Regions from separate parts of the Synechococcus sp. H55.7 genome, predicted to be linked through region 2. Evidence: predicted binding sites of a transcription regulator. Region 2 holds the regulator's gene; each other region holds the start of a gene.
The links. The regulator NtcA, encoded in region 2, controls nitrogen genes in cyanobacteria. The targets are predictions, from matches to a motif close to GTANCNNNNGNTAC.

Region 1: a site for NtcA is predicted at 3,943-3,956, ahead of NW851_RS03040 (circularly permuted type 2 ATP-grasp protein). Genes of this name have one in related genera too.
Region 3: a site for NtcA is predicted at 3,870-3,883, ahead of fmdA (formamidase). Genes of this name have one in related genera too.

The regions. Positions count from the first base shown of each region.
Region 1 covers NZ_JANSJD010000004.1:100,317-107,035, forward strand. Annotated here, with positions in the region: gene NW851_RS03025 (hypothetical protein) at 1-451, shown strand, start outside; gene NW851_RS03030 (alpha-E domain-containing protein) at 445-1,440, shown strand; gene NW851_RS03035 (gamma carbonic anhydrase family protein) at 1,770-2,321, shown strand; gene NW851_RS03040 (circularly permuted type 2 ATP-grasp protein) at 2,331-3,791, opposite strand; gene NW851_RS03045 (gamma-glutamyl-gamma-aminobutyrate hydrolase family protein) at 3,991-4,755, shown strand; partial or broken gene NW851_RS03050 (SBBP repeat-containing protein) at 4,858-5,031, shown strand; gene NW851_RS03055 (SBBP repeat-containing protein) at 5,044-6,045, shown strand; gene cobN (cobaltochelatase subunit CobN) at 6,358-6,719, shown strand, end outside.
Region 2 covers NZ_JANSJD010000016.1:54,397-61,115, forward strand. Annotated here, with positions in the region: gene NW851_RS09240 (M61 family metallopeptidase) at 1-970, opposite strand, end outside; gene ntcA (global nitrogen regulator NtcA) at 1,260-1,934, shown strand; gene eno (phosphopyruvate hydratase) at 2,125-3,408, shown strand; gene NW851_RS09255 (prolyl oligopeptidase family serine peptidase) at 3,395-5,461, opposite strand; gene treZ (malto-oligosyltrehalose trehalohydrolase) at 5,596-6,719, shown strand, end outside.
Region 3 covers NZ_JANSJD010000002.1:492-7,210, forward strand. Annotated here, with positions in the region: gene NW851_RS00925 (HD domain-containing protein) at 1-1,563, opposite strand, end outside; gene thrS (threonine--tRNA ligase) at 1,740-3,551, shown strand; gene fmdA (formamidase) at 3,963-5,168, shown strand; gene NW851_RS00940 (FmdB family zinc ribbon protein) at 5,234-5,509, shown strand; gene malQ (4-alpha-glucanotransferase) at 5,736-6,719, opposite strand, start outside.

The DNA of each region.
Region 1 (6,719 bases), on a different contig from region 2:
GCTGGCGCTGGTGGATGCGCTGGAATACCGGCCCCGCCAGGCGACGCTGCCCATGCCGCCCCCACAGGTGGATCCGCTGCTGCAGTGGCAAGGCGAGGTAGAGGATCCGGCGGCGCGGCTCCAGGTGGAAGAGTGGCGCTACGGCTACCGTCGCTTTCGGGCGCTTAACCCCACCGGTCAGGAGCAAGCTGTAGTCTTGCGCACGTTTTACTACCCCGCCTGGCGGGTACAAATTGATGGACGGTTCAGAGCTGCTGAATACAACGAGCCAGGGCTGTTGCAAGTGCGGATCCCGCCGGGGGAGCACCGCGTGGAGGTGCGCTACTTGGGCACGGCGGCGGACTGGCTGGGCTGGATCCTGACCGGCGTGGCAGGAGTGCTGCTGGTGGAGTTGCGGCGGCTGCTCCGTCTGTTGGGGTTGAGGACAACAGAGGAGGCAACACCATGTTGAGTCGCGTGGCCGATTCCATCTACTGGCTCAACCGCTACGTGGAGCGGGCCGAGAACATTGCCCGTTTTATCGATGTCAACCTAAACCTCATCCTCGACTCACCTAGTGGCACAGCTCAGCAATGGGATCCCATCATCTCCACCACTGGGGATCAGGAGCTGTTTTACCAGCGCTACGGCCAGGCGACCCAGGAAACGGTGATCCAGTTTCTGGCTTTTGATAGGGATTATCCCAACTCGATTTTTTCCTGCTTGCGGCTGGCACGGGAAAATGCCCGCTCTGTGCGGGAGATCATTTCTTCGGAAATGTGGGAGCGGGTGAATCGCTTCTACTTAATGGTGAAGGAAGCTGCTCAACAGTGGCCGCATCTGAGCCAGCTCCACGATTTCTTCACGGAAGTCAAGCTGGCCAGCCATCTCTTTGCTGGGGTGATGGATGCCACCATGACCCACGGGGAGGGGTGGCACTTTGGACAAATCGGCCGCCTTTTGGAACGGGCCGACAAAACGGCTCGCATTCTGGATGTTAAGTATTTTATTTTGCTGCCTTCTGTACAGGATGTGGGCACGCCCCTGGATGAATTGCAGTGGATTGCTCTCCTAAAGTCGGCCAGCGCTTATGAAATGTATCGAAAATACAGCCGCCAACACCGCATTAACCCTAGAGAGGTGGCCTCTTTCCTGATTTTGGATCGGCAATTTCCCCGCTCCATTCAGTTTTGTCTCATTCACGCCGATCGCTCCCTACACCAGATTACTGGAACCCCTGCTGATACTTGGCGGGATCCCAGTGAGCGGGCTTTGGGACGGCTGCGCTCTGAGCTGGATTATCTCACCATTGACGATATTATGGAGCAGGGCTTACACGAATTTCTCGACAAGTTGCAATTGCAAATGAATTACGTTGGCGATTGCATCTACGAAAGTTTCTTTGCCATTCGCCCTTTGCAGACGGCTGACCCCCCTCTGCTCCTGCAGCGCCAAGCTTAGCCGAAACCCCTCACCCCCGGCCCCTCTCCCAAAGGGATAGCCCAAGCGCTCCGCGCCGCTCACGCGACCACCCCCGGCCCCTCTCCCAAAGAGATAGCCCGAGCGCTCCGCGCCGCTCACGCGACCACCCCCGGCCCCTCTCCCAAAGAGATAGCCCAAGCGCTCCGCGCCGCTCACGCGACCACCCCCGGCCCCTCTCCCAAAGGGAGAGGGGGGTTAATCTCTTTCACGGCTGTTGTATGCTTGCATCTGGTCAGCTGCCGGGGCAAAGGCGGTGCAGAGCACTGGGGAGGCCGGGAATTGCCGCACCGTTACTGGCGGTAGGATTGATGGAAGTTGTTGCTGGTTGGAGAGTGGGGTTGGAGCAGCAGCCGCGAGGGATCGACCAGGCAGCCTTTGTGGCCGCCAATGCCACGCTGATTGGTGATGTGCAGCTCTCGGAAGGGGTGAGCATCTGGTACGGGGCCATTTTGCGAGGGGATCTGTCGCCGATTGTGATTGGCCGCCGCAGCAACATTCAAGACGGGGCGATCCTGCACGGGGATCCGGAGCAGCCGACCTGCATCGGCGAGGAGGTCACCGTCGGCCATCGGGCCGTCATCCACAGCGCCCACATCGAGGCGGGATCCCTGGTGGGGATTGGGGCCGTCATCCTCAACGGAGTCACCATCGGGGCGGGCAGCATGGTCGGGGCTGGAGCGGTGGTCACCCGCTCGCTGCCGCCCCGCTCTTTGGCAGTCGGGATCCCGGCCAAGGTCATCCGCACCCTGACAGACCAAGAGGTGGAGCAGTTGCGCCGCCACGCCGAGCACTATGTGGATTTGGCGCTGCAACACGCCCGTCGTTTCGCCAGATGGCCGGGCCCTGCTGCTCCGGCCTAAGCCTACCCTTCAGCAGCGGGGATCCCCGCAGAGCACCCAGGTATCTTTGCTGCCGCCCCCTTGGGAGGAGTTGACCACTAGGGATCCCTTTTTGAGGGCCACGCGGGTTAGGCCGCCGGGATGAACGTAGATCTCTTTGCCGTAGAGGATGTAGGGCCGCAGATCCACATGGCAGGGCTCCAGCCTCAGCCCCTCTCCCCAATCCACGAGGGTGGGCACGCGGGAAAGACACACAACGGGCTGGGCGATGTAGTTGCGGGGCTGGGCGCGGATTTTCTCGGCAAAAGCGGCCCGCTCCTCCGGTGTGGCCCGCGGTCCCATCAGCATGCCGTAGCCGCCCGACTCATTGGCCGCCTTCACCACCAACTTGTCCAGGTTCTCCAGCACATAAGCTTGATCCTTGGGATCCCAACACAAGTAGGTGGGCACATTGGGCAAAATCGCTTCTTCTCCCAGGTAGTAGCGGATCATCTGGGGCACATAGGCGTAGATGACCTTATCGTCTGCCACTCCTGTCCCCAAGGCATTGGCAATTGCCAGCCGACCCGAGCGATAGACCTCAAACAGGCCGGGTACCCCCAAGAGGGAATCGGGGCGAAAGACCAGCGGATCGATGAAGTCATCGTCGATGCGGCGGTAGATTACATCCACCCGTTGCAGGCCCTTGGTGGTGCGCATCTGCAAATAGCCATCGGCCACCACCAAATCCCGTCCTTCCACCAGCTCCACCCCCATCTGCTGGGCCAGAAAAGAATGCTCGAAGTAGGCGGAGTTGTAGATGCCGGGGGTGAGCACCACCACTGTCGGGTTGGCCAGGTGCGGCGGCGTCAGATTGAGGAGGGTATCCAACAAGTGGCTGGGGTAGTCGTCCACCGGGCGGATCCCCATCGTGTTAAACAGCGAGGGAAAGGTGCTTTTCATCACCCGCCGGTTTTCCAGCACATAGGAAATGCCCGAGGGGCAGCGCAGGTTGTCTTCCAGCACGTACCAAGTCCCGTCCCGATCCCGCACCAGGTCGGTGCCGGTGACGTGGCACCAAATTCTCCCCGGCGGGTTGAGCCCAATACAAGGCCGCAGGAATCCTTTGGCCGTCTCGACCAGCTCAGCAGGGATCACCCCATCCTTGAGGATCTTCTGGTCGTGATAGACGTCGTCGATAAACAGGTTCAGGGCATGGATGCGCTGCTTCAGGCCCTGCTCCAGCCGCTGCCACTCAGAGGCTGAGACGATGCGGGGAATGATGTCGAAGGGGAAAATCCGCTCCGTGCCCTGGCTGTCGCCATAGACGTTGAAGGTTACCCCCATCTGAAAGAGGGCTGCCTGGGCCGCCGCTTGCCGCTGCTGCAGCTCTCCTTCTCCCAGCGAATGCAGGCGCTCAATCAGCGGGATCGCCTCAGGGCGAGGCCGACCGCGCCCCACAAACAGCTCATCGTAAAAACCTTCACCTGGGTCATAAGTATCAAAACGCACGTCGGGATCCCTCGAACCCTACCCTGTTTTACTGTGGGCGGCTCTGGATTTGCCTAGTGTGCTTCCGGCTACTTTTACGGTTATCGTGGTGGAAGTTAGGACAGGGGGTATACCGGTTGCCCCCAGTCAGCCAGAGTTGTCAAGGTTTATGGTGGCGAGCGGTACTTTCTCAGCTTTGTTGTCAATGTAGTGTAGAGGAATGAACCGGACACCCTCTTTTGTAAATCGGCCCCTCATCGGCGTTACTACCCCCAGCCGCAACGGCCAGGGAGATTTTGTGGCGCCGGGCCGCTATGTGGATGCCCTTCGCGCTGCTGGCGGGATCCCCGTTCTTTTTCCCCCAGGCGAAAGTGAGCCACAAGCGCTGCTGGCTGCGGTAGATGGGCTGGTGTTGACAGGAGGCGGCGACCTTTGCCCCAGCACCTACGGAGAGGATCCCCAACATCCCCAGGTGCGTCACGTCAGCGCCGAGCGGGATCGCTTTGAGATGGCCTTGGCGGCAGCCGCGCTGGCGCAAGGGATCCCGGTCTTGGGCATTTGTCGAGGGATGCAGTTGCTGAACGTGGTCAGCGGCGGCAAGCTGATCCCCCATGTGCCCGACGTGTACGACGAGCTGGATCATTTCAACCCCGCCGATCGCAAGCCCGTTCGCCACAGCGTCAGCCTCATCCGCTCCACCCGCCTGCAGCAAATTGTCGGCGTCGACGCAATCTCCGTAGTCTCTTGGCACCACCAGGCTGTTTGGGGGGTGCCGGCGGGCTGGCGTTTGGCTGCCTGTTCTCCCGACGAGCTCATCGAGGCCATCGAGCACGAAACCCATCCCTGGGCCATTGCCGTGCAGTGGCACCCCGAGTTCACCTTTGAAGAGGCTGAGCATTTTCGCCTGTTTCAGGCCTTTGTGCAGGCAGCGCTGCAGTTTTCGCCGCGCCTGGCCAGCCCTGAAGCAATGCCTCAGGTTGCCTAGGGATCCTGTGCTGCTGCTGGAGAAGAGGCGGGGGCTTATCCCTCGCGATAGCCAGGGGAGAGCCCTTGCTATGCTTTGCCCAGTGCCCCCAAAAGAGGGCCTATGAGCAGGAGACAGGCACTGGCTAGAGCAGTTCTGGGTGTCTTAGCTTTTTTCGGTTTAGGTTTTGGCTGTAGTCCCAGCCCTTGGCTGCGCCAGTTTGGCACCCCTTCCTCTGACGAGGCTCGCGCCATCGCAATTGATGGAAAGGGAAATATTTGGGTGGCGGGGGTAACGGAGGGAAGCTTTTTGGGCCAAAGCTCGGCAGGGGGTGGCGATGGTTTCTTGCGCAAGTACAATGCCTGGGGCCGAGAGCTCTGGACACGGCAGTTGGGCACCCCTGCTTTAGACGAAGTTGTGGCGGTGGCAGTGGACAGGAGAGGGAACACCTGGGTGGCAGGAGTGACCTACGGCGCTTTCCCTGGCTACAGCAATGCCGGCGCAAAAGACATCTTCCTGCGTAAGCACGATCCCCAGGGTCGGGAGCTCTGGACGCAGCAGTTGGGCGGTGCTGAGCCTGACCAGGTCACTGCCATTGCCGTGGATGGCAAGGGCAATGTCTGGGTAACCGGGAATAGCGGAGGCAAGAGCTTTGTGCGCCAATACAACGCTGACGGCAAACCGCTCTGGGTCCGCGAGCTAGGGGCCCAGGTCACTGCCCTGGCCGCCGATGGGGCAGGAAATCTCTGGATAGCCGGATTCGTCCGCGACCGCACAAGGGCTGGCGGCTTTGTCGGCCAGTATGATCCCAGCGGCAACCAGGTTTGGCTGCGCCAGTTTTCCAACAAAGGGGGCGACGGCACTCTTGCCATCGCTGTGGGAGAGGAGGGAAATGTTTGGGTGGCGGGCTATACCCAAGAGGCTCCTGCTGGCCAGGCCTTGCTCCAGGGGTACAGTGTCTTTGTGCGGCAGTATGATCCCTACGGCAACGAGCTCTGGAGCCGCCAATGGGACGGCGCGCAAGGGGAGCGCCCTCTGGCCATTGCCGTGGATAGGCTCGGAAGGGTCTGGGTGGCAGGATCCACCCAGGGGATCCCTGCAAGTCGCAGCGATGCCTTTGTCCGCCTCTACGATACCAACGGCGGCGAGCTCTGGCGCCACCAGTTCGGCAGCGCCGACTTCGACTGGATCCAGGCCATGGCGCTAGACCAAGAGGGCACCCTCGGGGTGGTAGGTGTAACCTGGGGATCCCTCGCCGGAGAGCCCCATGCTGGTCTGAAAGATGTCTTTGTGCTCAAGTACGGCCGTTAGATTGACACCCCCACCGCCTCAAGGCGTAGGGTTCTCACGTAGTTCAAACAGGCGCTGTCAAGACGCCTCTAGACAGTCCCCTCAGGAAAAGCCCTGCTCGCGTCAGCAGGACGGCGTCCTCTCGCGTCTCGGACGCCTGCACCAGTCGGTTTTTTTCACCGTGATTAGCTGCTGGCCTGGGAACGGTACGCCTTTTCGGCAAGTATACCCTTGGCAATTACGAGCTTTTCCGCTCCCCACGCAAGTGCGGGGCTACCAAGCTATCCTTCTGTGTAGTCTCAAGGAGATGGCGGGGCGCCTGGCGCTGGCTCTATGCACCGGATAGCTGCTTTGCCGGGGGGATGGGATCCTTCCCAAGGTGGGGTCATTTTCCTGGAGCAGGATCCTGCGCCCATCGTTGTCCTGTCGGCAGCCGACACGGATCTGACAGCCTTGAGCGCAGCCATGCGCTTGGTGCCGGCTGATTTCCCGGCGGTGCGGGCGGCTAACCTCTTGCAGTTGCAACAGCCTCTCAGCATCGACGACTACGCCGAGAAGGTGTTGCGGCAAGCTCAGGTGGTGCTCCTGCGCCTGTTGGGGGGAAGGGCCTACTGGAGCTATGGTCTGGAGGTGGCCAAAGAGGTAGCGGCAGCAGCGGGAGCCACCCTGATTGTGATCCCTGGGGATGACCGCCC
Region 2 (6,719 bases):
TTGCCCCCTCGCAAAACCAGAGGCAGTCCACGTAATTTTCTTGGTTGTAGTCAATTTTCTCCAAAGCCAGAGGGCGCAGCCGCTTGACGTTCCAAGCATGGAAAAGCTCGTGGGCCAGCAGAGCCAAAAAGCGGCGATAGGACTGGGGCCGACGCAGCTCCAGGCCAGAATAGTTGAGGGTGGTGCTGTACTTGTGCTCTAGGCCGCCAAATCCCCCTGGCGACAAATGCACAATAAACCAGTAGCGGTCGTAGGGCAGCCCGCCAAAAAACGCCGCAGTGGCCCGGACAATTTTCTCGGCATCGGCCACCGCTTGCTCCAAATCCAGGGTGCCTGCTCCCCAGACCACGAAGTAATGCGGGATCCCTTCCACTGCAAACGACCGCAACTGGTGCAGGCCCACCTCCACCGGACTATCCACCAGCTCGTCGTAGTCTGCTGCCACAAAAGACTGGCCGGAAGCAGGATCCTCAGAAGAAGAAATCAAAGGTCGCAAACTGGTGGCGATGCGCCAATCAGGCTTGGGAGGGATCACCGTCAAGGTGTAGGGTTCCCGCTCGCGACCGGGCACATAGAAAAAGAGCGCCGCCCCGTTGAAGTAGGCGTGGGTGAGATCCAAATGGTTGGTGCGCACCGTCAGCTCATAGGCATAGACCCGATAGCGAACCTTCACAGCCGAACAGCCCGGCGGCTCGATCTCCCAAGTGTTCTTATCTACCTTCCGCCAGGCCAAAGGGATCCCTTGCTCCGTTGCCGCCTGAAACTCTTGCACATGGCGGGCATATTCCCGCACCAGGTAGGATCCCGGCGTCCACACCGGCAGCCGCAGTCGCAGAGGCACTTCTGGATCCACCTCTTGGATCTGTAGTTCCACCTCCAGCAGATGCTTGGCCGGCTCCGGCATCCGCACTGTGAAATGCTGGCGGCTCAGTTGAGAAGGTGCAGCAACAACAGCCTCCGGGATCCCCATAGGATTTTCCAGTCCACCACTTGCTTCCTACCACCCAGAGCTGGCAAGGCCCCAGTGACAATAGCCCTTATCCTACCCTTGGCTTGGGATCCCTTTGTGGAACAGAAACGAGACCTAAAAACGTAGCCCGTGCTACAAAGATGCCTAGGCAGAACCCTCTACCTTAGGGTAAACCCGGCTATTGTTGCCGATTCTGGAGTCGATAGGGTTGCAACTCGGCCCAATGCTTCTAAATTGATCTTACATGGATTGATCTTAGGTATAAACTGACCTCAAAAGGTTGATGAGTATGGTGGTGGCCGTCGCAGAAAAATCTCTGATCACAGCCTTCAAGCAACTGGGAGGCCCTCACCATCCTCCGGTTATCGAAACGTTTGAACGTGGTAAGACCATCTTTTTCCCTGGGGATCCGGCGGAGCGGGTTTACTTTTTGGTGAAAGGAGCTGTCAAGCTCTCGCGGGTCTACGAAATGGGGGAAGAAATTACCGTTGCTCTTCTGCGGGAAAACAGCATCTTCGGGGTGCTCTCCTTCATCACGGGGCAGCGCTCCGACCGCTTCTATCACGCGGTGGCCTTTACGCCTGCTGAGTTGCTCTCTCTGCCGATTGAGCAGGTGGAAAAATCCCTGCGGGAGAACGCCGAACTGGCCATGTTGCTGCTCAAGAGCTTGTCTTCCCGCATTTTGCAAACGGAGATGATGATCGAGACGCTGGCTCACCGCGATATGGGATCCCGTCTGGTTAGCTTTTTGCTGATCCTCTGCCGCGATTTCGGGGTGCCTGGCCCGGATGGGGTCACCATTGATCTCAAGCTGTCTCACCAGGCCATTGCCGAAGCCATTGGCTCGACCCGCGTCACCATCACCCGTCTGTTGGGAGAGCTGCGCAAGAAGAAGTACATTTCCATTTACAAGAAGAAGATCACTGTACACGACCCGATGCGGCTGAGCCACCGCTTTGTCTAGAGGGGATGGGGCCTAAACTCTGCCCCCCAAACCAGCCAATGCTCAACTCACCCCTGCAGCTCCGCAGAATCTTTGGGTTCTCTCTCTTAAAGTTTTCTGGAAGCTGACGGGATCCCGGTCAAGGATCTATTAGCCTGTGGGGGGATCTGGCTTTGGCCAGAGCTGTCTAGCCAATTGCTGAGGTGTAACTGTGGAAACGGCCATCGAGTGGATTACCGCCCATGAGATCCTCGACTCGCGAGGACGCCCCACCCTAGAAGCCCTGGTGGGCCTGGCCAACGGAGCAACGGGCTTGGCGCAGGTGCCCAGCGGCGCTTCGACCGGTACCTTTGAGGCCCACGAGCTGCGGGACGGGGATCCCAAGCGCTATGGAGGTAAGGGCGTGCTGAGGGCGGTGGAAAACATTCTTGGCCCCATCCAGTCGGAGCTGCGGGGAGAAGATGCCCTCAACCAAGCCCGCATCGACCAGTTGCTGATCGACCTGGACGGCACCCCCAACAAGTCCCGCCTGGGGGCCAACGCCATTTTGGCAGTTTCTCTGGCGACGGCCAAAGCGGCGGCGGAAGCGGTGGGCCTGCCTCTTTACAAATATCTGGGCGGGCCTTTTGCCAACTTGCTGCCGGTGCCGTTGATGAACGTGCTCAACGGCGGTGCCCACGCCGACAACAACGTGGACATCCAGGAGTTTATGCTGGTGCCCATTGGTGCGGCCAGCTTTCGCGAGGCGCTGCGCTACGGGGCCGAGGTGTTTGCGGTGCTGAAGACGGTGCTACAGCAGAAGGGGCTGTCCACCGGGGTGGGGGACGAAGGCGGATTTGCCCCCGATCTCCCCTCCAATGCGGCAGCTTTGGATCTGTTGCTGACGGCCATCGAACAGGCAGGCTACAGGCCGGGGGAAGATATCGCCTTGGCCCTGGACGTGGCCGCCAACGAGCTGCTGCAGGATGGGCAGTACCACTTCGAGGGCCAAGCCCGTAGCGCCGAGCAAATGGTCAATTACTACGAGCAACTGCTGGCCAACTATCCCATCCTTTCCGTTGAAGATGGACTGGCGGAGGAAGACTGGGCCGGCTGGCAGGCCCTCACCACTCAACTGGGATCGCGGGTGCAACTGGTAGGGGACGACCTGTTCGTCACCAACCCAGCCCGGCTGCAGAAAGGCATCGACAGCGGCGCCGCCAACGCCATCTTGATCAAGCTCAACCAGATTGGCACGCTGACGGAGACGGTCTCGGCCATGCACCTGGCTAGCCAGGCAGGTTTTCGCTCTGTGATCAGCCACCGCTCCGGTGAGACAGAAGACACCACCATCGCCGACCTGGCGGTGGCCACCCGCGCCGGCCAGATCAAAACCGGATCCCTCTGCCGCAGCGAGCGCATTGCCAAATACAACCAACTGTTGCGCATCGAAGACGAGCTGGGGGAAGCGGCAGTCTATGCCGGCCGGGTGGGCCTGGGCCCTAAAGCTCGCTAACTCCCGTTCCATCCCTCCCCAGCACCTGCACCAAAAAGGCCCAGCGGTCGGCGGTCTCTTCAATGAGCTTGGTGGTGGGCTTGCCGGCCCCGTGGCCGGCTTTGGTGTCGATGCGAATGAGGATGGGCTGGGATCCCCCCTGTGCCGCCTGCAGGGCAGCAGCAAACTTGAAGCTGTGGGCCGGCACCACCCGGTCGTCGTGATCTGCTGTGGTGATCAGGGTGGCGGGATAGGCGGTGCCGGGCTTGAGGTTGTGCAGGGGGGAATAGGCGTAGAGGGCCTTGAATTCCTCCGGGTCTTCCGGGGATCCGTACTCCGAGACCCAGGCCCAGCCGATGGTGAACTTATGAAAGCGCAGCATGTCGAACACCCCCACAGCGGGCAGGGCCGCGGCAAACAGCTCCGGCCTTTGGGTCAGGCAGGCCCCCACCAAGAGGCCGCCGTTGCTGCCGCCGGCGATGGCCAACTTGGAAGGATTGGTGTAGCCATGGGCGATTAGCCACTCAGCCGCGGCGATGAAGTCGTCGAAGACCTTTTGCTTGTTGAGCTTGGTGCCCGCCTGGTGCCAGGCTTCCCCATATTCGCCGCCGCCGCGCAAATTGGGCTGGGCGTAGACCCCTCCCATCTCCAGCCAGGCCACCAGGCCCACCGAGAAGCTGGGGGTCAGAGAGATGCCGAAGCCGCCGTAGCCGTACAGCAAGGTGGGGTGATCCCCTGTCCGCGCTAGGCCACGGCGGTGGACAAGGAACATGGGAATGCGGGTGCCGTCTTTGCTGGCGTAGAACACCTGCTGCACCTCATAGGCGTGGGGATCGAAATCCACCTGCGGTTGGCGAAAGAGGGTGCTGCTGCCAGTGGTGAAGTCGTAGCGGTAGATGGTGGGCGGGGTGGTGAAGCTGGTGAAGGTGTAGAAGGTCTCAGTGTCGTAGCGCTTGCCGCCAAAGCCGCTGGCGGATCCCAGCCCCGGCAGAGGGAGCTCCCCCTGGTAGGTGCCGTCTAAAGCAAAGGTCTTGATCTGGGTGTGGGCGTCTTTGAGGTAGAAGGCAACAAATTGATTGTGGATTAGGCTAACCCCTTGCAGGGTCTCCTCAGCCTCAGGGATCACCTCTTGCAGTTGCCCTGGGCTGTCCAGGTCAAGGGCCACCAGTCGCCGCCGCGGAGCCTGGAAGTCCGTCAGCAGCCAAAAGCGGGAGCCGTCGTTGCCGACAAAGCTGTACTCGGCCTGGAACTCGCAAATGAGCTCCACCACCGGCGAGTTGGGATCCCGTAGGTCTTTGTAGAAGAGGAGGTTTTTGGGATCCGTGCCCCGCCAGACGGAGATGATCAGGTAGTTGCCATCTTCGGTAACCCCGCCAGCAAAGCCCCACTCTTTTTGGTCGGGGCGGTGATAGATCAAGACATCTTCCGACTGGGGGGTGCCGAGGCGGTGGTAGTAGAGCTTTTGGAAGTAGTTGGCGCTTTCGTACTCGCTGCCGGGGGGCGGCTCGTCGTAGCGGCTGTAGAAAAATCCCTGCCCATCCCGTGTCCAGCTGGCCCCAGAGAACTTAATCCAGCGCAGGTGATCCGGCAGGTCTTCTCCTGTTGCAATGTCCCGCACCTTCCACTCCTGCCAGTCGGAGCCGGAGCGGGAGAGGCCATAGGCCAGGTAGCGCCCGTCGCGGCTGATGGCAATGCCTGAGAGGGCCACGGTGCCGTCTTGTGAGAGGGTGTTGGGATCCAGCAAAACCCGGGCTTCGCCCTCCAGGCTTTCTTGGGTATAGAGAACGCTCTGGTTTTGCAGGCCGTCGTTTTTGAAGTAGAAGTAGCGGCCGCCCTCTTTGAAGGGCTGGCTGTATTTTTCGTAGTTCCAAAGTTGGGTTAGGCGCTCCAGGAGCCGCTGCCGCGCCGGGATCCGCTGCAGATAGTCAAAAGTTAGCCGGTTTTGCGCCTCGATCCAGGCCCGCGTCTGCTCAGAATCCAGATCTTCCAGCCAGCGATAGGGATCCGGCACCGGCTGCCCATGGTAGACATCGACAACGGTGGGATCCGGATGGCTGGGCGGGTAGTTAAACATAGGGACGGAGCAGCGAAAGGCCAATTCCACTATGGCAGAGGGAAGAGTCGGCAACCCACCCCAAGACCTGAGCCTCGAATGTCTGGGGGAGCAAGCCTCGCTATAGTGGAAGCCGAGTTGTGCAGGTGGGTTTCGTGCTTCAGGGTTCCCCTTCCTCTCAGCGTTCCCAGGTCGAACGGATTGGCGCCTATCCCTGCGGCCAGGGCCACTACCGCTTCTCGGTGTGGGCGCCCTTGGTCGAACACGTGGAGCTAAAAGTCATTAGCCCCGTCCAACAGGTCATCCCTCTGGCCCAAGATGGGCAAGGCTACTGGCAGGGTGAAGTGGAGGGGATCCCGCCGGGGCCAGTGGACTACCTCTACCGCCTGCACACCTCAGGGGGGGTGGTGGAGCGGCCGGATCCGGCTTCCCGCTGCCAGCCCCGCGGCGTCCATGGCCCTTCGCGGGTGGTGGATCCTCACTTCGACTGGCAGGATCAAGCCTGGAAGGGGATCCCGCTCTCCCAGTGGATCCTCTACGAGCTGCATGTAGGCACCTTTACCCCGGAGGGCACCCTTGCCGCCCTGATCCCCCGCCTGCCGCAACTGGTGGAGCTGGGGGTCAACGTGCTGGAGCTCATGCCGGTGGCCCAGTTTCCGGGGGAGCGCAACTGGGGCTATGACGGCGTCTATCCCTATGCCGTGCAGGTCAGCTATGGAGGAGCAGCGGGCCTGAAGGCGCTGGTCAATGCCTGCCACCAGCAGGGCCTGGCGGTTGTTTTGGACGTGGTCTACAACCACCTGGGGCCGGAGGGGAACTACCTGCGGAACTTTGGCCCCTACTTCACCGACAAGTACCGCACCCCTTGGGGAGAGGCCCTCAACTTCGACGACCGCTATTCCGACGGCGTGCGGGAGTTTTTCCTGCAAAATGCCGAATACTGGCTAGAGGAGTTTCACCTGGACGGCCTGCGGCTGGACGCCGTGCATGCCATCTACGACTTCAGCGCCCACCCCTTTTTGCAGGAATTGGCAGAGCGGGTGGAGGCCCTGGAGGCGCGCACAGGCTGGCCCAGGGTTCTGGTAGCCGAAAGCGACCTCAACGACGTCCGCCTCATCACCCCCCGCGAGCAAGGGGGCTACGGCCTAGATGCCCAGTGGTGCGACGACTTCCATCACTCGGTTCACACCCTGCTTACCGGGGAAAAGACAGGCTACTACCAAGACTTCGGCCAATTGGAGCACCTGGCCAAGTCCTACCGCGAGAGCTACGTCTATTC
Region 3 (6,719 bases), on a different contig from region 2:
CAAAATCAGCTCCATCTGGCGGGGGCCTTCTCCCAGAAGCTGAAAGCGGCAGTGGAGCCCTTGGATGGCCTGCAGGCGGCGGCGATCCAGAGCACAGGCCATGCGCAACAAGGGGCTAAGTTCCAACACCACTTGGCGATCCCGCTCGTCGCTGAGGCGCTGGAAGTTCTCGTGCTTCTTCTTGGGGGGCGACTTGCGGTGGTAGCGGGCCAGGTTGGCGATCACCTCCACCTCTTCTTCGTTAAAGCCCAACAGCTCCCCGTGGCGGATCAGATAGTAGGAGTGCTTGTGGTGGGCGGCATGGCTGATGAAATGGCCGCAGTTGTGCAGCATGGCGGCCGCCCAGAGAAGAGCCCGCTCCCGGGATCCCCAGGAGTGCAGGATGCCGCGGGTTTGATCGAAAAGGCTGAGGGCAAACTCCGCCACCCGCTCGGCATAGGGGATCTCCACCTGATATTTTTCCGCCAACTTGAGGACGCTGCGCCGCCGCACCGAGCTGTGGTAGCGCAGCCGATCTTCAATGAGCCCCTGGCCGATCATCCAATCTACGATCAGCCCTTCCCGCAGCGCCCGCTCGCAAAACTGGATCCGCTCCACCCCCAGCAGGCTCATCACCTCCTCCAAGATGACCGCCCCGGCCAGGATGATCTCCCCGCGTCTTTCTCCCAGACCGGGCAGCTTTTGCCGCTCGGCTACCGTGAGAGAGCGCAGCTCTTTGACATAGCCCCGCAGGGCTTCCAGGCTGAACTCATACCCCTGCAGGCGAGTGGGGGGAGCACCCAACCGGCGGCGGGCATCCAACTGGGCCAGGCACTCGATGGTGCCGGAGGTGCCCACCAAGGTCAGGGATCCCGGCTGTTGGGAAGCAGCAACGATGCGCCTCATCTGCTCGATGGGAGCTTCCAGCATGCCGCGGATGTGTTGTCGCAGGGCCTGCAGCTCGGCAGGGGTGGGTGGGTCGTGGCGCAAAAACGCTTGGGTCAGGCGCACCGCTCCCACCTTGATGCTGCGCAGGAACTCCGGCTCTTGGCCGTTGCCCAGAATCAGCTCGGTGGAGCCGCCACCGATATCCACCACCGCGTGCAGCCGGTTGTGGAACTCCATGGCCGAGAGCACGCCCAGGTAGATGCGGCGGGCTTCCTCCTGGCCTGAGATCAGCTCTATCCGCAGGCCCAGCTCCCGCTCGATCCGCTTCAAAAACTCCGGCCCATTGGGGGCTTCGCGCACGGCACTGGTGGCCACCGCAACAATATCTTGCACCTGAAAGCTTTCGGCAAGGCGGCAAAACCGCTCCAGAGCCACCCGCGCCCGTTCCATGGCGGCAGGCGTCAGGGCGCCCGTTTGGCTGCAAAACTCTCCCAGGCGGACGGTGGCTTTTTCGCGGGAGATGATGGTGAAGCTGGGGATGTGGGGGTTGATGCGCACCACCACCATGTGCAGGGAGTTGCTGCCCACATCGATGGCGGCGATAACCGGAGCAACTCCAGATTCAGAAGAGGAGACCGGTTTCGCTTCAGAGGCGGCGGCAGAGCGTTCGGCAAGGTTGGCGAGCGAAGAGACCATGAATCGAAGGGGTTGCCACACTTCTAGAATACTGTGTGCTTTCCCCCCTTTTTCCTGGCCGGGTTGTGGGTTGAGGTTCGAGGGGGCAATTCCCCCTGCCTGGGATCCCGTCTGCCCTGGGCTCAGCCTAAGATAGGGACACGGATAGTCGTTTTTTTGTCGTTAAGCGGGTTCCGATGTCTCAACCAGCCGCGTCGCCTCAGCAGGCCAACAGCCCTCTCAAGCTGCTGCGTACCCACGAATCTCCCAAGCTGGAGCGCATCCGCCACACCACTTCCCACGTTTTGGCGATGGCGGTGCAAAAGCTGTTTCCCAAGGCCCAGGTCACCATCGGCCCGACGACCGACTACGGCTTCTACTACGACTTTGACCATCCCCAGCCCTTCACCCCGGAAGATCTGGAGCGCATCAAAAAAGAGATGCAGGCGATCATCAAGAAAGGATTGCCGGTGATCCGCGAGGAGGTGAGCCGGGAAGAAGCCAGGCGCCGCATTGAAGCCCTCGGCGAGCCTTACAAGTTGGAGATCCTGGACAGCATCCCCGAAGGCGAGCCGATCACCATTTATCATCTGGGGGACGAGTGGTGGGATCTCTGTGCCGGCCCCCACGTGGAAAACACTAAGGAGATCAACCCCAAAGCTTTTGACCTGCTCAGCGTGGCCGGCGCCTATTGGCGCGGGGATGAGACCAAGCCCCAGCTTCAACGCATCTACGGCACCGCCTGGGAGACGCCAGAGGAGCTGAAGGAATACAAGCGGCGGCTGGAAGAGGCCAAACGGCGGGATCACCGCAAGCTGGGCAAGGAGCTGGGCCTTTTCATCTTTTCCGACGAGGTGGGGCCGGGCCTGCCCCTTTGGACCCCCAAAGGAACTACCCTGCGCTGGGTGCTGGAGGATTTTCTCAAGCAGGAGCAGCTCAAGCGGGGCTATCTGCCGGTGGTGACGCCCCACATCGCCCGCGTGGATCTGTTCAAGATCTCCGGCCACTGGCAAAAGTATCGAGAAGACATGTTCCCTATGATGGCGGAGAATGAGCAGGCGCGGGCGGCAGAGCAGGGCTTTGTCATGAAGCCGATGAACTGCCCTTTTCACATCCAAATCTATAAATCGGAGCTGCGCTCCTACCGCGATTTGCCGCTGCGCTATGCCGAATTCGGCACCGTCTATCGCTACGAACAATCGGGGGAATTGGGAGGCTTGACCCGCGTTCGCGGCTTCACAGTGGACGACGCCCATTTGTTTGTCCGCACCGATCAGTTGGAAGAAGAGTTTCTCAAGGTTGTCGATCTCATTCTGGTTGTTTTCGAGAAGCTCAGACTCAAGGATTTTCGCGCCCGCCTCAGTTTCCGCGATCCCAAGTCCGATAAATATCTGGGATCCCCGGAAGAGTGGGACATGGCCGAAAATGCCATTCGGCGAGCGGTGGAGAAGCTATCAATGCCGCATTTTGAAGGGATTGGGGAGGCGGCTTTCTACGGGCCAAAGCTGGACTTTATTTTCCGCGACGCGCTGGATCGGGAGTGGCAGTTGGGCACGGTGCAGGTGGATTATCAAAACCCGCAGCGCTTTGATTTGTACTATGTAGCCGAAGACGGATCCCGGCAGCGGCCGGTGATGATCCACCGCGCTCCCTTTGGCTCGCTGGAGCGGCTCATTGGGATCCTCATCGAGGAATATGCCGGGGATTTTCCTTTCTGGCTGGCACCGGAACAGGTGCGCATTTTGCCCGTTTCCGACCAATACCTGGGCTATGCCACCCAGGTGCGGGATCACCTGCGGGAACAGGGGATCCGCGTCCACATCGATGCCGACAGCGACCGCCTGCCCAAAAAGATCCGCAACGCCGAGAAGGCCAGGATCCCCTTCATGCTCATTGTGGGAGAACAAGAACAGGCAACCGGCACAGTGAGCGTGCGCCAGCGCCACGGCCAAGACCTGGGATCCCTGACGGTGGCGGAGTTCCTGGCCCAGGCGCGAGCGCTGGACTAGCGGCGGTTAGGCTACCTGTTCCAGCAGCAGCTTCTCGTTTGAATCTGGTTGAAATGTCCATAGTCGTTTCAAACAAGGTTAAGACTCTTCGCTGCCGTCCCAAGCGCTCCGCGCCGCTGACGCGTTCGCCTTTGCCGGCAGGGGGTGTTGGTACCCCCGACCCCTCTCCCGCAAGGGGAGAGGGGAGCTAGAGATCAACCAGCAAGCTGTTTCATAACCGTTTGCAATGACTATAGTTACTTTGAACCGAGGTGAAACAGCCTGTCGATCTAAGCCGTTCTCCTGCCCATACGATTGTAGACAACAGCACTATCAACTGTAGCCCTTACTACAGTATTGCTTCCTTCATCGGAGATACACTTTTAGGCATCTGCAGCCTGACTCCAGAGCGACGGCTCAAGGATAGATCCGATGCCCAAAACGCTGTTTAAAGTTGACCTGACCAAGCCGATGGATCAACAGGATCTGCCAGGTCACAACCGCTGGCATCCTGACATCCCTGCGGTGGTTTCTGTGAACCCCGGCGAAGTCTTCCGAATTGAGTGTAAAGACTGGACGGATGGACAAATTAAGAACAACGATGATCCTTCCGACATTGAGCAGGTTGACCTAAGTGTTGTTCATGTTTTAAGTGGGCCTATTTGGGTTAACGGCGCCCAGCCTGGAGATATCCTGATCGTCGATCTGCTGGACATTGGGCCACTGCCGGGAGACGAGTGGGGGTTTACAGGTATTTTTGCCAAAGAAAATGGCGGAGGATTCCTCACCGATCATTTTCCCAATGCGGCCAAGGCCATCTGGGATTTTCAGGGTATTTACACCACTTCCAGACACATTCCTCATGTGCGCTTTGCCGGCATTATCCACCCTGGCCTCATCGGCTGCGCTCCATCCCACAAGTTGCTGGCAACTTGGAACAAGCGGGAGGCTGAGCTGGTTGCTTCGGCTCCTGATTTGCGCACTTACGGCGCGGGCCTATCTGGTAATCAGCCTGTGCTGGCCGCCTTGCCCAATCCCAAGAACGCGATTTTGGGAACCCTGCCCAAGTCAGAGTATGAGCGGGTTGCTGCCGAAGCGGCCCGGACGGTGCCCCCACGGGAGCACGGCGGTAACTGCGATATCAAAAACTTGTCTAAGGGAACACGGATCTACTTTCCGGTTTACGTGGAGGGTGCCAAGCTGTCGATGGGAGATATTCACTTCTCACAAGGGGACGGAGAGATCTCTTTTTGTGGCGCCATTGAAATGTCAGGCTATATCGATCTCCATGTTGATCTAATTAAGGGTGGCGTTGAGAAGTACGGATTGGTTAATCCCATCTTTAAGCCTGGCCCTGTAGAGCCGCGTTACTCAGAATATCTTGTCTTTGAGGGCATTTCTGTGGACGAGTTTACAGGTAAGCAACATTATATGGATGTTCACATTGCTTACCGACGTGCCTGCTTAAATGCCATCGAATATCTGAAAAAGTTTGGCTTTACGGGAGAACAAGCTTATCTCCTGCTCAGTTCTGCACCCGTGGAGGGCAGGGTGAGCGGGATCGTCGATATTCCTAATGCTTGCTGTACGGTGGCCGTTCCTACACAAATCTTCGAGATAGATATCCTACCCAGGTAAATCCTTAGCTGTTCTTAGATGTTTCGAGCCATCTTGATATCTTTCTCAAGTGTTGGAGTAAGAAGATGCCCCTGTATGAGTTTAAGTGTCAAAGCTGTGGTGAGTTTGAGTTATGGCGACCTCTGTCTCAATACCGGGATCCAGCGTACTGCCCCACTTGTAAGCAAGAGGGTAAGCGTCTTATTTCGGTTCCCATGATTCAACTTTCTAGTTCCTTGCCAGCTCCAAAGGGTGAAAGAGAACCTAAGTTGATCAGGCGGGAACAGCACTCAAACTCTGACTCAAACTCCCGAAGGTATCGACTCCAATCTTGTGGGCGACCCTGGATGTTGCATCATTAGTCGTTTGTGGGCTGGTCAGACCAGATGAAGGAGCCCTGCAGACAATAGCAGCTATCAGGAGCCACAGCCCCGCTCTATTCGGCTGGGAAGCAACATGATGAATCAGCGCTTTATTTCATTTATTGGTGATTCGTAAGGGCCGCCTTGTGGGCGAACTCGCGCCCAAAGAGGCCACTGAAGAGCGTCTGGAACTGCTGATGGGAGATACCCAGGATTTTTCAGCAGCTCAGGAAAAGTTGGGGGTAGTTTGAGAAGACCCTGTTGCCCGCTCTTGGGCCAAAGCTGCCCGCCGCTGCTCCAAGTCTTGCGGGGAGATGCGCCCGTAGGTGACGCTCAGCTCCGCCAGCCGCTGGGCCAGCTCCGGCCGCAGCATCTCCTCGCGGTAGCGCCAGGCCCAGTTGTTCTCGGCCCTGCCGGGGAAGTTCATGCGCGCCTCTGCCCCCAGGCCCATCACATCTTGCAGGGGAATGATGGCCAGGTCGGCCACGGAAGCCAGGGCCAGGCGAATCAGATCCCAGTGGATGCCGTCAGATCCCTGGCAGCCCAGGTAGCGCAACAGATTTTGTTTTTCCCACTCCGGGCGTTCTGGGTCATGAAACCAGCCCACCACGGTGTTGTTGTCGTGGGTGCCGGTATAGACGACGAAGTTGCGCTCATAGCTATGGGGCAAATAGGGGTTATCGGGCCCCGAGCCAAAGGCAAAGAGCAGCACTTTCATGCCGGGCAAGCCAAATTGATCCCGCAGTTGCAACACTTCCGGTGTGATGTCCCCCAGGTCTTCGGCAATCACCGGAATTTCCCCCAGCCGGTCGGCCAACGCCTGAAAGAAGTCGGCCCCCGGCCCTTTCTGCCACTCGCCTTCTACTGCTGTTTCCGCCTCGCCAGGGATGGCCCAGTAGCTCTCGAAGCCGCGGAAGTGGTCGATGCGGACGCAATCCACCTGCTTGAGAATGGCCTGGATGCGCCGGATCCACCAGTCGTAGCCGCGAGCCTTGAGCACCTCCCAGTTGTAGAGAGGGTTACCCCAGCGCTGCCCAGTGGGGCTGAAATAGTCGGGGGGCACGCCGGCTACCTGCAGGGGCCGTCCCTGCTCATCCAGGTGAAACAGCTCGCGGTTGGCCCACACATCGGCACTGTTGGGGGCGACATAGATGGGCAAGTCGCCGATCAGCCGCACCTGATGCCGATGGGCATACTCCCGCAGGGATCC